DNA from 4 places in the Arthrobacter sp. NPDC058130 genome. Region 1 is predicted to be linked to each of the others. Evidence: riboswitches for the same ligand, from Rfam matches in the RefSeq annotation. Region 1 holds a riboswitch; each other region holds the start of a gene.
The links. A riboswitch is a leader RNA that binds a small molecule or an ion and turns the genes downstream of it on or off. The one in region 1 is predicted to bind S-adenosylmethionine.

Region 1 (3,481 bases):
GTAGGCGTTCCGGAGCTCCTTCTGGTCCTCAATATCGCCGGCGATCTGAAAGTTGGCCCAGTCCTGTTCCCGCAGCCGCGGTTCCTCGATCACCCGCTCCACGAGCGGGCCAAGGTTGAGCGCCTCGAGGGTCTGGTAGGCGCGCAGGTACGGGGAGACGTAGACGCACACCGGACGCCCGTCCAGCTGGCGCTTGACCTCGTCGCCGGCCGCGGTTGCCTGCTCCAGACCCAGCGGCGTCAACGGAATCCGGTAGTCCGGAACACGGTTGTAGATCGAGGTATCGGCATTGGCGGCAGACTGGCCGTGCCGGATCATGATGATCTTCCGGGGCGCACTCATAATCCCCAAGCATAGGGCTCTCGCCAAAGCCGGCCGTGCCGGCATGGCCGGGACCGCCGGCCCCGCCCCAGCCGGTGACCCTGTCCAGCCGGGGCACCAGCAAACTATCGGCAACTGCAGGCAAGATAGAAACATGTTGGTTCCCTCCCGCCGTCGGCTGCGGTTCGAAGTGTTGATTGTCCTGGGGTTGTCGCTGGGACAGTCCGCGGTCTACTCCCTGGTGCAGCTGCTGGACAAGATGACCAAGGCGCCGCTGGCCCAGGGGACGTCCACGCTGAACCGTTCGCAGAGCCCGCGCGAATACTTCGACCTCACCTACCAGCTGCTGGACATCATCTTCGCCCTGGCCCCGGTGGCCCTTGTGATCTACTTCCTCACCGAACACTGGCCGGCCGGAGAGCGCGGAACCTCGGCGTTCCGGAAGATCGGCTTCGACTTCGCCCGGCCCGGGAAGGACCTCCTGCAGGGGCTGGGACTCGCCGCGCTCATCGGCATCCCGTCCCTGGGACTCTACGCCGCCGGCCGGGCGCTGGGGATCACGACGGCGATCATCCCCAGCGCCCTGGACGCGTACTGGTGGACGGTGCCGGTGCTGGTCCTGTCCGCGATCCGGCACGGGATCGTGGAGGAAGTCATTGTGGTGGGCTACCTGCTGGACCGGCTCGGGAAACTGGGCTGGAGCATGCCGGCGGCAATCATCGCCAGTGCCCTGCTCCGCGGCAGCTACCACCTGTACCAGGGGTTCGGGCCGTTCATCGGCAACGCGGTCATGGGCGTCATCTTCGCGCTGTTCTACACGCGGACCAAGCGGGTGATGCCGCTGGTGATCGCGCACGCCATCCTGGATACCGTGGCGTTCGTGGGGTTCAGCCTGTTCGGCAAGGCCGTGGGCCTGGGCTGAGCCGGCTCCCCAAGCGTTGCTCTTAAGGGCGGGCGTTAAATAATCTCGGCCGCCATCTCCTGGGTGACATCGTTGGCACCCAGGGGATGGCGGCCGAAGCGTGGGGCAGGTGGAGCGTTAGATCGTGACCGCTCCGGAGGCGGTCTCGAACGTGACCGAGAGGATGCCGGGGGTACCGTGCGGCGCGATCCAGTTCACGGCGACGTCTTCCAGCGGCTTTTCCACCGGCTCACCCAGCCATTCCGTCACGCGCGCTGCCGAACCGGCAATGGTCAGCGCGGACATCTTGACCTCGCTCGCGTAGGCGTTGGACGGGTGCAGTCCCGGATCGCCCTCCCACTTGAGCATGTAGGGCACCTGGGGGTCGGCGATGAGCCCCAGGATGCCGATCTGCTTCCAGACCAGTTCACGGCCGTCGGGAAACTTCCGGTTGCCGTTCACGGCCGCGCGGCCGAGCCGCTCCTCGAACGGGGCGAGATCGTCAACCTCGACGCACCACCCCATCCAGCCGCCGCCCGCTTCGGAGCGTGCCCGGACAGCCTGGCCAAACGGGGCCTTGTCCGACGCCGGGTGGTTCAGGACCTCCACGACTTCCAGGTACTTGTGTCCGGCGAGCGGGATAATCATGTTGCGTGTCCCGAAACGGGGGTGCACTCCACCCTTTACGGCTTCGACGCCGAGGGCAGACGCAATACGTTCAGTGGTGGCTGCCAAGCCATCGTGTTCACAGGCGTAAGAGACGTGATCCATGCGCATGCCCTCATCTTGGCACTTTGTGATGGAGCTCTCAGCTTAGGCTTGCCTTACCGTCGTGGGACGTCCCGGGGCGGCCGCGGTGGCGTCCCGCGGGGCAGTCGTGGGCCGCCGCCTTCATCTTCGTCACAAAGCTATCCAGCGCTCCGCCGCCATTCCTACACTGAAGCAAGGTCATGAGCGCCAGCGCAAAGCCCCGGTTTGCTGGCCGGCAACCCTCGTCTCGCGGTGGGGTGCCCCGGGTGAGGACCTGGCCTTCCGGCGCCCGCCGGAAGGCAAGCGCGGCGCCTGCGCCGGTAAGGGCCGAACGGCCCTGGCCGGGGCTGTGCCCAGTACCCTCAGGAGCGTCAATTGTCCACTGCCTGGTCCTTCGAAACCCGCCAGATCCACGCCGGCCAGGAGGCCGACTCCGCCACCGGCGCGCGGTCCCTGCCCATCTACCAGACGACGTCGTTCGTGTTCCCGAGCGCCGAAAGCGCCGCGAACCGCTTCGCGCTCGCCGAAATTGCCCCCATCTACACCCGGATCGGCAACCCCACCCAGGACGCCGTGGAACAGCGCGTGGCAAGCCTTGAAGGCGGCCTCGCGGCCCTGCTGCTCAGCTCCGGCCAGGCCGCTGAGACCTTCGCGATCCTCAACATCGCTGAAGCCGGGGACCACGTGGTGGCCAGCCCCAGCCTCTACGGCGGAACCTACAACCTGCTCGCCCACACGCTGAAGAAGTTCGGCATCTCCGTGACCTTTGTCGCGGATCCGGACAACCTGGACCACTGGCGGGACGCCGTGCAGCCCAACACCAAGCTGTTCTTTGGCGAGGTGGTCTCCAACCCGCGCCAGGACGTGCTGGACATCGAAGGCGTCGCCGGGGTGGCCCGCGAGGCCGGCGTGCCCCTGATCGTGGACAACACGCTCTCCACCCCCTACCTGATCCGGCCGATCGAGTGGGGCGCGGACATCGTGGTCCACTCCGCCACCAAGTACCTTGGCGGCCACGGCGCCGCGATCGCCGGTGTGATCGTGGATTCAGGCAAGTTCGACTTCGGCAAGGACCCCGGCCGGTTCCCGGGCTTCAACACCCCGGACCCCACCTACAACGGCCTGGTCTACGCCCGGGACCTCGGTGCGGACGGCGCGCTGGGCGCCAACCTGTCCTACATCCTCAAGGCCAGGGTCCAGCTCCTGCGCGACCTCGGCTCTGCCGTGTCCCCGTTCAACGCCTTCCTCATCGCCCAGGGCATCGAAACCTTGAGCCTGCGCGTCGAACGCCACGTGGCCAACGCCACCAAGGTGGCGCAGTGGCTGGAGGGAAGGGACGACGTCGAATCGGTCGCCTATGCCGGGCTGCCGTCCAGCCCCTGGTACGAGCGCGGCCGTAAGTACGGGCCCAAGGGGACCGGCGCCGTCGTCGCCTTCAACATCGCCGGGGGAGCGGAGGCCGGCAAGCGGTTCGTCGATGCCCTCGAACTGCACTCGCACGTCGCGAAC
Region 2 (3,481 bases), on a different contig from region 1:
CGGGTGGGACCGCAGCAGCGGGTATTTCACCCAACTCACCGCGGGCTGTCCCTCGAGCCACTCGGCCAGCCGCAGGGCCGTGGCCGAGGAATGGTTCACGCGCAGGGCCATGGTCTCCAGGCCCTTGGTGAGTACCCAGGCGTTGAAGGAGGAGAGCGCCGGGCCGGTGTGCCGCATGAGCTGCTTGACGGGCCCGTCAATGAATTCCTTGGTGCCCAGGATCGCCCCGCCGAGCACGCGTCCCTGACCGTCGATGTGTTTGGTGCCCGAGTAGACGATCACGTCCGCGCCGAGGTCCCCGCAACGCTGCAGCAGCGGGGTGGCGAAGACGTTGTCCACCACCACCGTAGCGCCCGCCGCGTGAGCCAGCCGGCTCACGGCGGCGATGTCCACGAGTTCCTGCATCGGGTTCGACGGCGACTCGAAGAACACCGCCGTGGTGGGCTCGGACAGCGCAGCTTCCCACTGCTCCAGGTCCGGGCCGTCCACGAAGACCGTCTCGACCCCCCAGCGCGGCAGGATCTCGTTGAGAATCACAAAGCACGAGCCGAACAGCGAGCGGGCGGCGACCACCCGGTCGCCGGCCGCCAGCAGCGCACCGAGTGCGGTGAAGACGGCGGACATGCCGGAGGCCGTCGCAAAACACGCCTCCGTTCCCTCTAGCAGCCGGAGCCGCTCCTGGAACGTGGCGACGGACGGGTTGCCGTAGCGGGAGTAGACGAAGCGCTCGTCCTCGCCGGTGAAGGCGCGCTCGGCGGCCGCCGCGGACTCGTAGACGAACCCCGAGTTAAGGAAAATCGGCTCGGTGGTTTCCTGGAAGCCGGTGCGGTCGAGGCCGCCGCGGACGGCTTGGGTGTCGGCGGACCAGGCGGCGGCGTCGGGATTGAAAGTCACTTAAATCTTTCCAAGGTTGGTGGGCAGGCCGCGGTTCTTCCAGCCGTTGACGGTGCGTTCGCCAAACCGGTCAGTCTCGCCTTCGAAGCCTTCAAGAACGTTGTACGCGGTGTAGCCGGCCTGTGCCGCGGCCGTCGCGGCGGCGATCGACCGGGCACCGGAGCGGCACAGGAACAGGAGCTCGACGCCGGTGTCCTCCGGCGCCTGCCGCTTTAGCTGCTCCACGAAGTGCGGGTTCGGGGCGCCGCCGGCGACGTTCCACTGGATGAAGAGCGGATCGTTGTCAGTCCCCTTAGTGTCCGGGATGCCGATGTGGGCCCATTCGCCCTCGGTCCGGACATCCACCAGAACGGCTCCCGCCTCCAGCTTGGCCCACGCCTCATTCGGGCTGAGGTCTCCGGCGTAGCTCATGCGTGGCCCTCGAATGCCCCGTCGGCGCCAAACCCGTCGGCGTCAAAGTCGTCGGCGTCGAGCTCATCGACTGCATTCGCCACTGCGGCGTCCGCGCTCGCAATCGCGGCCGGCAGGACCAGCGCCTGCGCCACGATCACGGTGCTGCCGTTGAAGCTGGCGGCCGGGCTTCCATGCAGGACATAGCCCTCGGCCAGGGCTGCCGATACCCGCTCACAGAAGGCGCGGTCATCCGCCCCGGTGAACAGGCGGTAGGCCAGCTTTTCCTCGCCGGCGGTTGAAGCCTTTGCCGCACTGGGGGCAGCGGTTGTACCGGGTATTGCGGGGGTGGACGTGTCGGGCACGACGGATCTCCTCTTCACGCTTGCAGCTCGAATGGTCGATATGCCGAGTATTCACCTGAGGCACCCCGCCGCGAAAGGGAGGGTTGCCGACCGGCCAGTCAGGGCTTGGCGCCGGTTCTCATTACTCCCCAAAAACGTAACACCTACGACGTCGGGCCGCACCGCCGCCGTCGTCATGTTCCGTAACCGGACGACGTCCAACTACCAATGCCGGCTGGTGGAACGAACGGGGCGCACTGGACAAGTAGTAGCGGGCCCCAGTTTCGGGTACTGCCCACTCGTGTTGGCCGGGACGATCCGCCGTCTACTAGGAGGACAGGTCTGCCGAGTCTGCCGGAGTGGCGGCAGATTCGAGCAGTCCGTGAATTGAGCGGTCCGTGATTCGAGCAGTCCGTGAAATGAGCAGTCCCGCTAATCGAACCGTCTTTCCAGTAATTCGTTGTCAGCAAATCGGTGGCTGGAACCGCCGGAGCCGCAGCCGCGGCCCAGCCGGGGACGCCGGAATGGAGCAATCGTGGGCCCGCGAATACTGGTTACCGGGATCGCAAGTGCTGCCGGCCGGACCGTCGCGGCCCAGCTCGAAGCCCGCGGCCTGCCGTATCTCGGCTCCGACGCCCGTGCCGACACCCGCCAGGACGGGGATGCTCCGGCGGCGGCGGTGGTCAGGCTCCTGCCGGCGACGGACCCGGACATGGTCCTGGACCTGCGCCGGCTCGTGGACCGCGAAGCCATCAACCTCATCATCCCGACGCTCACCGTGGAACTTCCGGTCCTGGCCGCGGCCCGGGCCGGGTTCGCCCAGGACGTGCGGATCATCGTAGGCGACCCTGCGGCGGTTGCCCTCGCCAACGATCAGCTGTTCACCACCTGGGCGCTGCAGGCCGCCGGCATTCCGGTGCCCCGGTTCGGGGTCCCGGGCGACCTCGCCGCCGCGCCGGCATCGCTCGCCGGCCTCAGCGGCCCCGTCGTCGTCAAGCCTCGGGTCTTCAAAGGCTCCCACGGTGTCCACGTGCTGGCCGGAACCGCCGTCGTGAGCTGGAAGAATATGCCGACCGGGCAAATTGTCCAGGAGTTCATCCCGGGAGCCGACTACGTGTGCCTGGTGTTCGGCACGCCGGCGCGCAACGCGATGGCGCCGGTGGCCGTGGTTCTCGAAAAGACCAAAACCCCGTATGGACGGGCCGGCAGCGACGAAGTAAGCCGCAGGGTGCCGGCGGGCCAGGCCGGGGACGTGCGGAAGCTGGGGCTGGCCGCCGTCCGCACCCTCGGGCTGACCGGGCCTGTGCAGGTCCAGATCCGCCGCCGCGCGGACGGGACCCCCGTGGTGCTGGGCGTGTGCGCGACCCTGGGGGAGAACAGCACCTGGGCCCCGGAGATGCTCGACGCCGTGCTGGCAACCTTCATGCTCCCGGCGTTCAACCCGGCGTCCTTCCGGCGGTGCCCGGCAGTTCCCGCCGACGCCCTCGGCTGAGTCGCCCTGGGCTGAGTCGACCTGGGCTGAGGATCCGGCGCCGGCCAGTGTGGACGCAGTCTGCGCGGACGCTCAGTGCGCGATGAGATCGGTTCCGTGTGGGGCCCGGCGCGGGTTGCCGGTGGGGTTGTTGCGCGCGCTCTTGAACAGCCCGATCAGCCCAACGGTCAGGGCAGTCGCCACGAGGAGGATGAGCCGCACGACACCCGCCAGGAGCATGAGCAGCACTAGCCCGATTATGAAGGGCAAACACAAAATGAAAACGGCGACGAGGGTTACAAGATAGCCGAATGCGTAGCCAACAAGGGTTGCCTGATCCATTGGACTGCCGTTCATAGCGAGAGGGCGATTCCCTGAATGC
Region 3 (3,481 bases), on a different contig from region 1:
ACTTGCCTGTGCCCGCGCCAATGTCTGCCGCGTCCCTGGCGCCCGCCGGGATCAGCCAGTCGGCCGAATCCTGCGGATAACCGGGGCGGACGCGTTCATAGTGCTCCCCGCCGTCCTGGAAGCTTTGGCCGAGTTCCAGGCGCCGTTCACTGCGCAGTTTGGGACCACTGTGCAGTTTGGGTCCGCTGTGCAGCTTAGGTCCGCCGGGTGGCACGTGCGATCTCCTTCGGGAAGGTCCTGCTGGTTTCAGGTACCTTTCGAATTTACCGCACCTGCGCCGGGTCCTGATTCCGCCGTCCTGCTAGTCCACACTGCCTAGTCCACACTGCAGGGTGCGGCGCCGGCGGTGCCGGGGGTGTTCGGTGCCCAGTGCGGGTAGGTGCGGGTATCGTGGGCCGGCACCCAGCGGCCGGCATCCACCACATAATCCCAGCCGAGTCCCGTTTGCCGCAGTTGCTGCAGGCCGGCCAGCAGGCGCTCGGCATCCTCCAGCCGGGAGCCGAGGCCGAAGCTGGCGCGCAGGGAGCCTGCGGGCAGGCCGAGCCGCTTGAGCAGCGGGTGGGCGCAGAAGCGGCCGTCGCGCAGGCCAATGCCGTGTTCGGCCGACAGGTAGGCGGCCACCAGCCCGGCGTCGTAGCCTTCGACCGAAAAGTTCACGACGCCGATGGTGCCGGCCTGATCTCCCGCTTCGGAATCGGCAAAGATCCGGTGCACGGTCACGCCCTCAATGGCTTCGAGGCCCTCGACCAGGAAGGACCGGATGGCGTCCTCGTGGGCCTGCCACTGCTCCGGGTCCAGGGCTGCGATCACCTGGGTGGCGCGGGCCAGGGCGGCCGCACCCAGGACGTTCGGCGAGCCGCCCTCGTGCCGGGCCGGTCCGGTGGTCCAGCTGACGGAATCGAGCCGGGCATCGCGGACAGCGCCTCCGCCGGCCAGGTGCGGGGTGCCGGCGTCGAGCCAGTCCGTCCGGCCCACCAGCACGCCGGAGCCGAACGGGGCGTACAGCTTGTGCCCGGAGAATGCGAGATAGTCGACGTCGTCCGCGGCGATGTCAATCCGCCGGTGCGGGGCCAGCTGCGCGGCGTCGACGACGATCCTGGCGCCGTACTCGTGCGCCAGTGCGGCGAGGGCCCGGATCGGCAGGATTTCCCCGGTGACATTCGAGGCGCCTGTGACGGCCAGCAGGCTGACCCCGCCACGGGAAAGCTCGTCCCGCAGGAGGCCCACCGTGGCTGCGAGGGTGGGGGCGGCCACGACGCTGCGGTGCGGGACGTTCTGCCAGGGCAGGAGGTTGGCGTGGTGCTCGATGTCGAGATACAGGACCTCGCCCGCGGGACGGCCGTCGCGCAACGGCAGGCAGCCGGCCAGCAGGTTCAATGAATCGGTGGTGTTGCGGGTGAAGATCACGGAATCGTCCGGCCGGCCGCCGACGAAGTCCCGCACGATGTCCCGGGCGTTCTCGTAGACGGAGGTGCTGATCTGCGATGCGTAGCCGGCGCCGCGGTGCACGCTCGCGTAGTACGGCAGGATTTCGTTCAGGTAGGCCGAGACGACGGACAGCGCCGGTGCGGAGGCGCCGTAGTCGAGGTTGGCGTAGCGGGCGTGGCCGCCGGTGATCAGCGGGGCCTGGATTTCGGCGCCGGTGACGGCGGCCAGCGGGCGGGCCGCGACGGAATGCCGCCCATCAGGGCGCACAGCTTCGGTGGCGGCGTGGAATTCGGGGGCTGCGGGGAAAATGGCAGTTGTCATGGGACCTCACTCGACCAGGACCCCACATGGTGGGAATCCGCGCTTGCCGGGTCCGTTCCGGACCGGCCAGGTCGTCACCCGGGGCACCCCACCGCGACTGGAGGGTTGCCGGCCAGCAAACCGGGGTTTAGCGCTGGCACTCGTGACCTGCATCGAGCGTAGGACATCCGCGCCGCCGGGGAAAAGGCGCCAGCGATTGTGAAGCGGATTGTTACGGACCAGGGCTAGGAGGCAGCCGGAGCCGCCGTGAAACCATCCAAGGACGGCACTGACGGCGACGTGACGCGGCGCGCCGGGCATGTTCCGGGGCATCCGCCGCGCGTATCGGCGCCGCCGCACGCTCTCATCGCAGTCCCCGTCTCCCTCAATTCCCAGGGCGGCCGCCTCAGGCCGGCCACAGTGTCGGTCCCGGGGTTCCGGGCACCGGCGGGCTGGACGCTGAGGCCGAACAGGGCTTCCAGCGCAGCGGCGTAGTCGTGCTGGCGGCCGTCCGCGGCCAGTTCACGGGCGCGGACCGTGGGGAGGTGAAGCAGGCGGCGGACCAGCCGGCGCATCGCAAGGTTCACATCCTCGGCCTGGGCGCCGGGTCCGTGTTGCTTCAGGGCGCGCTCCATTTCAGCCTCGAGGACGTGGTGGACGTGCCGGCGCAGGGCCACGATGGCGGCATCGACTGCGCGCATTTTCTCTCGTTCTTCGAAGCGGTGCGCCGCCAGCCGGACCATTGTGCGGGCGCGGCGGAGCGCCTCGGCGTCCGCCGGGGGAGCGGCGAAACGCACTGAATCCAGGGTGATCAGTTCAACGCCCGGCAGGTCCGCCACGCGGGGGTCGAAGTCATGGCTGGGAGCGAGGTCGACGACGGTGAGGGCACGGCCTGTGCCATCCCGCCACTCCGCCAGTTGGGCGGCAGCGATGCGCGTTTCCGTGCCGCTGCAGCCAATGACGATGTCTGCCCGGGCAACAGCGGCGGGCAGCTCCTGTGCCGTCAGCGCCGTGCCGCCCCTGCTTGCCACAAAGGCCTCCGCGCGGCCGGATTGGGAGAAGACGGAGATGGTGGGGCATCGTTTGCTCCTGAGGATTTCCGCGACGCACGCGGCGTAGGAACCTGTGCCGAAGAGGACCACGGAAGCTTCAGCCAGGGACGGGTGCCCGACCCCGGTAGCGGCCAGTTCAAGGGCCACGGAGGCTATGGACCTGCTGGCGCTGCTGAGCGTGGTCCGCGCGCCCACGTCCCGGCCCGTGCGGGAGGCCTCCTGAAACAGCCGGACCAGAAGCCCGCTCGCCGTACCTGCGGCTTGTGCGTCAGCGAGGGCGCGGCGGACCTGGCCGGTGACTTGGCGCTCACCCACCACAACGGAGTCCAGGCCCGCTGCAACGGCGAAGAGATGCTCCGCCGCCGACGCTCCGGACGAGTGTTCGAACAGGGAAGCGAGCCGGGCAGCGGGCAGGCCCGAACAGAGGCGGACAGAGCCCAGGGCCTCGGAGCAGGCGGTATCTACATCGTCCCTGGACGCCACCTCGCAGTAGATCTCGAAGCGGCTGCAGGTGGACACGACCACGGCTCCGGACACGGCGGAACTGCTGGCGAGCAGATGCTGGCCCAGCTCCGAGGAGACGGCCTGGAGCCGGGCGGCGGACTCTATGTCCAGGTCCCGGTACTTCGCAACCAGGACCAGCAGAACCGGACCGACGCCGGCGTCGGGGGTTTCGGGATCCTTGGGGTGAACCGATCCAG
Region 4 (3,481 bases), on a different contig from region 1:
AGATCTGGCGGGCGAACTGGAAGGGATGGCTTTGGATCACCGAGGACGTCGCCGCGAGGCCGATGTTACTGGTCGAGGCGGCCAGCGCGCCGAGGAGGATCAGCGGGTCATTGGCGGGCACCTGCATGCCGCGACGCACGTGCGGGGCCCAGCCGCCGTCGTCGTTCCCGTACAGCCCCACCACATCGGCGAAGAACATCACATCGAACTTCGCGTCCTCCAGCTGCCGGGCCAGGCTGGTCCACAGCTCCAACTCGTTGAAGCGGTGCTGCTGCGCCGCAGGGTGCCGCCATTGGCCGCCCATGATGTGGCTTGTGGTGTTCATGACGAAAGCGCTCAGCAGCAGCCTGGGCCGCCCTTGGGGATGTGCAGTGTCAGCGGTGGCCATGGGGCCCCTTTCCTTGCAATGTAAAAATCATGGCGATGTGAACTTCATGAAGAACGTGTGGTCAGCGCACGACGGCGGGGTCCCGGCTTTCAGCGGCCGCTGCGGCAGGGGCCGCAGCCGGCAGTTCGGTGTCGCCGAGGGCCCGGTCCTTCGTTTCCGGTGACTTGAGGGTGGCCACGATGGTGATGGCGGAGACGGCGAGGAAGTAGACGACCACCCAGACCGGATTTCCGCCGCCGGCGGCCAGCAGGGCCGTGGCGACCAGCGGAGCCAGCCCGCCGCCGAGCACCGAGCCGATCTGGTAGCCGATGGACACACCGCTGAAGCGGACGCGGGTGCTGAAGAGCTCCGAGAAGAACGCAGCCTGGGGGCCGTACATCGCATCATGGCCGATATTGAGGCCGACGACGACGCCCAGGATGATCAGCAGAAAATTGCCGGTATCCAGCAGCCAGAAGAAAGGGATGATGGCGGCGGCACTGGCCACGGCGCCAAAGAGATAGACGGATCGGCGCCCGAAGCGGTCCGACAGGGCACCCCACAGCGGCACGGTGACCAAGCCCAGCGCCGAGGCGATCAGGACGGCGGTCAGCCCGGTGTTGCGGTCGGTTCCGGCAACCTGCGTGAGGTACGTCAGGATGAACACTGTGTACACGTAGTAGAACGCGTTCTGGGCGATCCGGAGGCCCGTGGTCAGCAGGATCTGGCGCGGGTGCGTCTTGAAGCTCTCCACCACCGGGCGGGCGGCAACGGTCTGGACAGACTGGACGTGCTTGAACTCGGGGCTGTCCTCGACGGAGAGCCGGATGGCCAGGCCCACGGCAACCAGGACCAGGCTCGCCACGAACGGCACGCGCCAGCCCCAGGCCAGGAACTGCTCGTCGCTCAGGGTGTTCTCCAGCAGGAGGAGGACGCCGGTGGCCAGCAGCATGCCCGAGGTGGGGCCAAGCTGGGTGGCGCTGGAAGTCAGGCCCCGTTTTTTGGGGGCGGCATGCTCCACGGTCATGAGGGCGGCGCCGGCCCACTCGGCGCCGTAGCCGATGCCCTGGATCACGCGCAGCAGGAGCAGCAGGGCCGGCGCCACCCAGCCGATCTGGGCGTAGGTGGGCAGGAGCCCGATTGCGGTGGTGGCGAGTCCGGTCAAGAGCAGGGAGGCCACCAGGACGGTCTTCCGGCCGATCCTGTCGCCGTAGTGGCCGCCCAGCACCCCGCCGACGGGCCGGGCAACGAACCCGACGGCGTATGTGGCGAACGCGGCGATGGTGCCTATGAGAGGGGCGGCCGGGGCGAAGAACAGCGGGCCGAAGACGGTGGCCGCGGCGAGGCCGTACAGGACGAAGTCGTAGCCTTCGATGGTGGTGCCGATGAAGCTGGCTACGGCCACCTTCCCGGTCATCTTCTGCGGGCGCATCTTCTGCGGGCGTGCGGTTTCAGTGCTCATGTGCGGTCTCCTGGCGTGTGCCGGGAAAGCGCTGCCTCCGCAGATTCTGCCAGCCAGGGCCGCGAATCCGAGCGGAAGGCGGCGCCTTCTCCATCGGTCCTGGCGGTAGCACCGTCCTCGGGGAGGGGGTTGCTGCGGCGTCACGGAGCCAGGTCTCTCAGCCGCTCGGGATGGTTACGACTCCATCTGACACGGCCCGCGGACAGATACGGAAAAAGCCAGTCACATTTTGTAACCGGCTTTTCCAAATCCTGTTAACCCCTGATCCTTGGGCTCCTAGATGCCCACCCGCCACCCTTCGCGGGCGGGGCATTCGTTCACCACGACGTCCAGCCCGGCGGCCTTGGCGCGGCCCACCGCGGCGTCGTCGAAGACGCCCAGTTGCAGCCAGACGGCCTTTGCGCCGACGGCGATGGCCTGGTCTATGACGGCGCCCACCTTGTGGGAGTTGACGAAGCAGTCCACGACGTCGATCGGATGCTTCTCTGCCGGGATGTCCGCCAGCGAGCGGTATCCCCTCTCCCCGTGGACGTCGTCGCCGGGCAGGTTGACCGGAATGATCTCCATGCCCATCCTGTCCCGGATGTACAGGGAGACGTCGTAGGCAGAGCGCCATTCATTAGTGGTGAGGCCAACCACCGCCCACGTGCCTTTGGTTCGCATGAGGCGGTCAATGACTGCCGGATCGTTAACGTGGGCCATGCATCAACCTTACTCCTGCGACCTTTGGGCGCGATCTTCGAATAAATGAATGATTCCAACGCGTGAGCCGGCGCCGTGAACGAATATTACAGCGCCGACGGCTTGGATTTTGTGAAATCCCGCATTTGACGTTCTAGTTGGTAGGGACCATCCCGAGCGGCCGAGAGACCTGGATCGATGAAGCCGCAGCAACCCCCGGTGACGTGGGACGACCATTCCCACGCCGCTGTTCCTCCTCTTTCGATCGAACTTTCGATGGAGCGGGAGGGACCAAGGGTGCTACTGCCAGGACCGATGGAGTGCCATAAATGACCCCTGAGAATTCTTCCGCCTTGCCCACCGTTGCCCGGATTCCGTCCGCGGCAACCCCACAAACCTCTTCGGACGCGACGGCGATCGAAGCAGGGCTGCGTGACGCGCCTGGCTCCTCTCGCGGCTCGTCGGGATGGTCCCTGACCGAGCCCACGGACGGCGCAGTGCACGGCGTCCCCACCGACGGACCGGCGCGTCACCGCAGCACCACCCCCGAGCACAACCCCGCCGCTGGCACCATCCCGGCAGAGACGGTTGCTTTCTGGGAAGAGCAGGCCCTCCGCCTCGACTGGGCCGAACCCACCGGTACGGCCGCGGGCGGCCTTGCGGGCAGCGGCAAGCCCTGGCACACTGCGCACCGGCGCGTCCCGGCCGACGTCGAGGCCGGCATCGGCCCGCAGATCACCTGGTTCGAAGGCGGCAGGCTCAATGTCGCCTACAACTGCGTCGACCGCCACGTAGCGGCGGGGCGCGGGGAGAAGGTGGCGCTGCATTTCGAGGGCGAGCCCGGCGACCGCCGCGCCATCACCTACGCCGAACTCCAGCGCGAGGTGTCCAAGGCCGCCAACGCGCTCCTGGACCTGGGCATCACCAAGGGCGACCGCGTGGTCATCTACCTCCCGGTCATCCCCGAAACC

Region 2: another riboswitch for S-adenosylmethionine. It lies ahead of ACFVTM_RS19805 (DUF1737 domain-containing protein); the one in region 1 lies ahead of ACFVTM_RS15190 (bifunctional o-acetylhomoserine/o-acetylserine sulfhydrylase).
Region 3: another riboswitch for S-adenosylmethionine. It lies ahead of ACFVTM_RS13200 (aminotransferase class V-fold PLP-dependent enzyme); the one in region 1 lies ahead of ACFVTM_RS15190 (bifunctional o-acetylhomoserine/o-acetylserine sulfhydrylase).
Region 4: another riboswitch for S-adenosylmethionine. It lies ahead of ACFVTM_RS03110 (MFS transporter); the one in region 1 lies ahead of ACFVTM_RS15190 (bifunctional o-acetylhomoserine/o-acetylserine sulfhydrylase).

The regions. Positions count from the first base shown of each region.
Region 1 covers NZ_JBHVTV010000009.1:19,358-22,838, forward strand. Annotated here, with positions in the region: gene ACFVTM_RS15175 (histidine phosphatase family protein) at 1-342, opposite strand, end outside; gene ACFVTM_RS15180 (CPBP family intramembrane glutamic endopeptidase) at 476-1,243, shown strand; gene ACFVTM_RS15185 (VOC family protein) at 1,361-1,999, opposite strand; SAM riboswitch class IV at 2,169-2,284, shown strand; gene ACFVTM_RS15190 (bifunctional o-acetylhomoserine/o-acetylserine sulfhydrylase) at 2,348-3,481, shown strand, end outside.
Region 2 covers NZ_JBHVTV010000014.1:120,348-123,828, reverse strand. Annotated here, with positions in the region: gene ACFVTM_RS19815 (O-succinylhomoserine sulfhydrylase) at 1-894, opposite strand, end outside; gene ACFVTM_RS19810 (rhodanese-like domain-containing protein) at 895-1,305, opposite strand; gene ACFVTM_RS19805 (DUF1737 domain-containing protein) at 1,302-1,625, opposite strand; SAM riboswitch class IV at 1,661-1,775, opposite strand; gene ACFVTM_RS19800 (hypothetical protein) at 2,164-3,120, shown strand; gene ACFVTM_RS19795 (hypothetical protein) at 3,193-3,441, opposite strand.
Region 3 covers NZ_JBHVTV010000007.1:22,660-26,140, reverse strand. Annotated here, with positions in the region: gene ACFVTM_RS13205 (class I SAM-dependent methyltransferase) at 1-214, opposite strand, end outside; gene ACFVTM_RS13200 (aminotransferase class V-fold PLP-dependent enzyme) at 316-1,749, opposite strand; SAM riboswitch class IV at 1,784-1,897, opposite strand; gene ACFVTM_RS13195 (glutamyl-tRNA reductase) at 1,974-3,481, opposite strand, start outside.
Region 4 covers NZ_JBHVTV010000001.1:660,858-664,338, reverse strand. Annotated here, with positions in the region: gene ACFVTM_RS03115 (NtaA/DmoA family FMN-dependent monooxygenase) at 1-388, opposite strand, end outside; gene ACFVTM_RS03110 (MFS transporter) at 450-1,829, opposite strand; SAM riboswitch class I at 1,917-2,006, opposite strand; gene ACFVTM_RS03105 (CoA-binding protein) at 2,106-2,531, opposite strand; gene acs (acetate--CoA ligase) at 2,840-3,481, shown strand, end outside.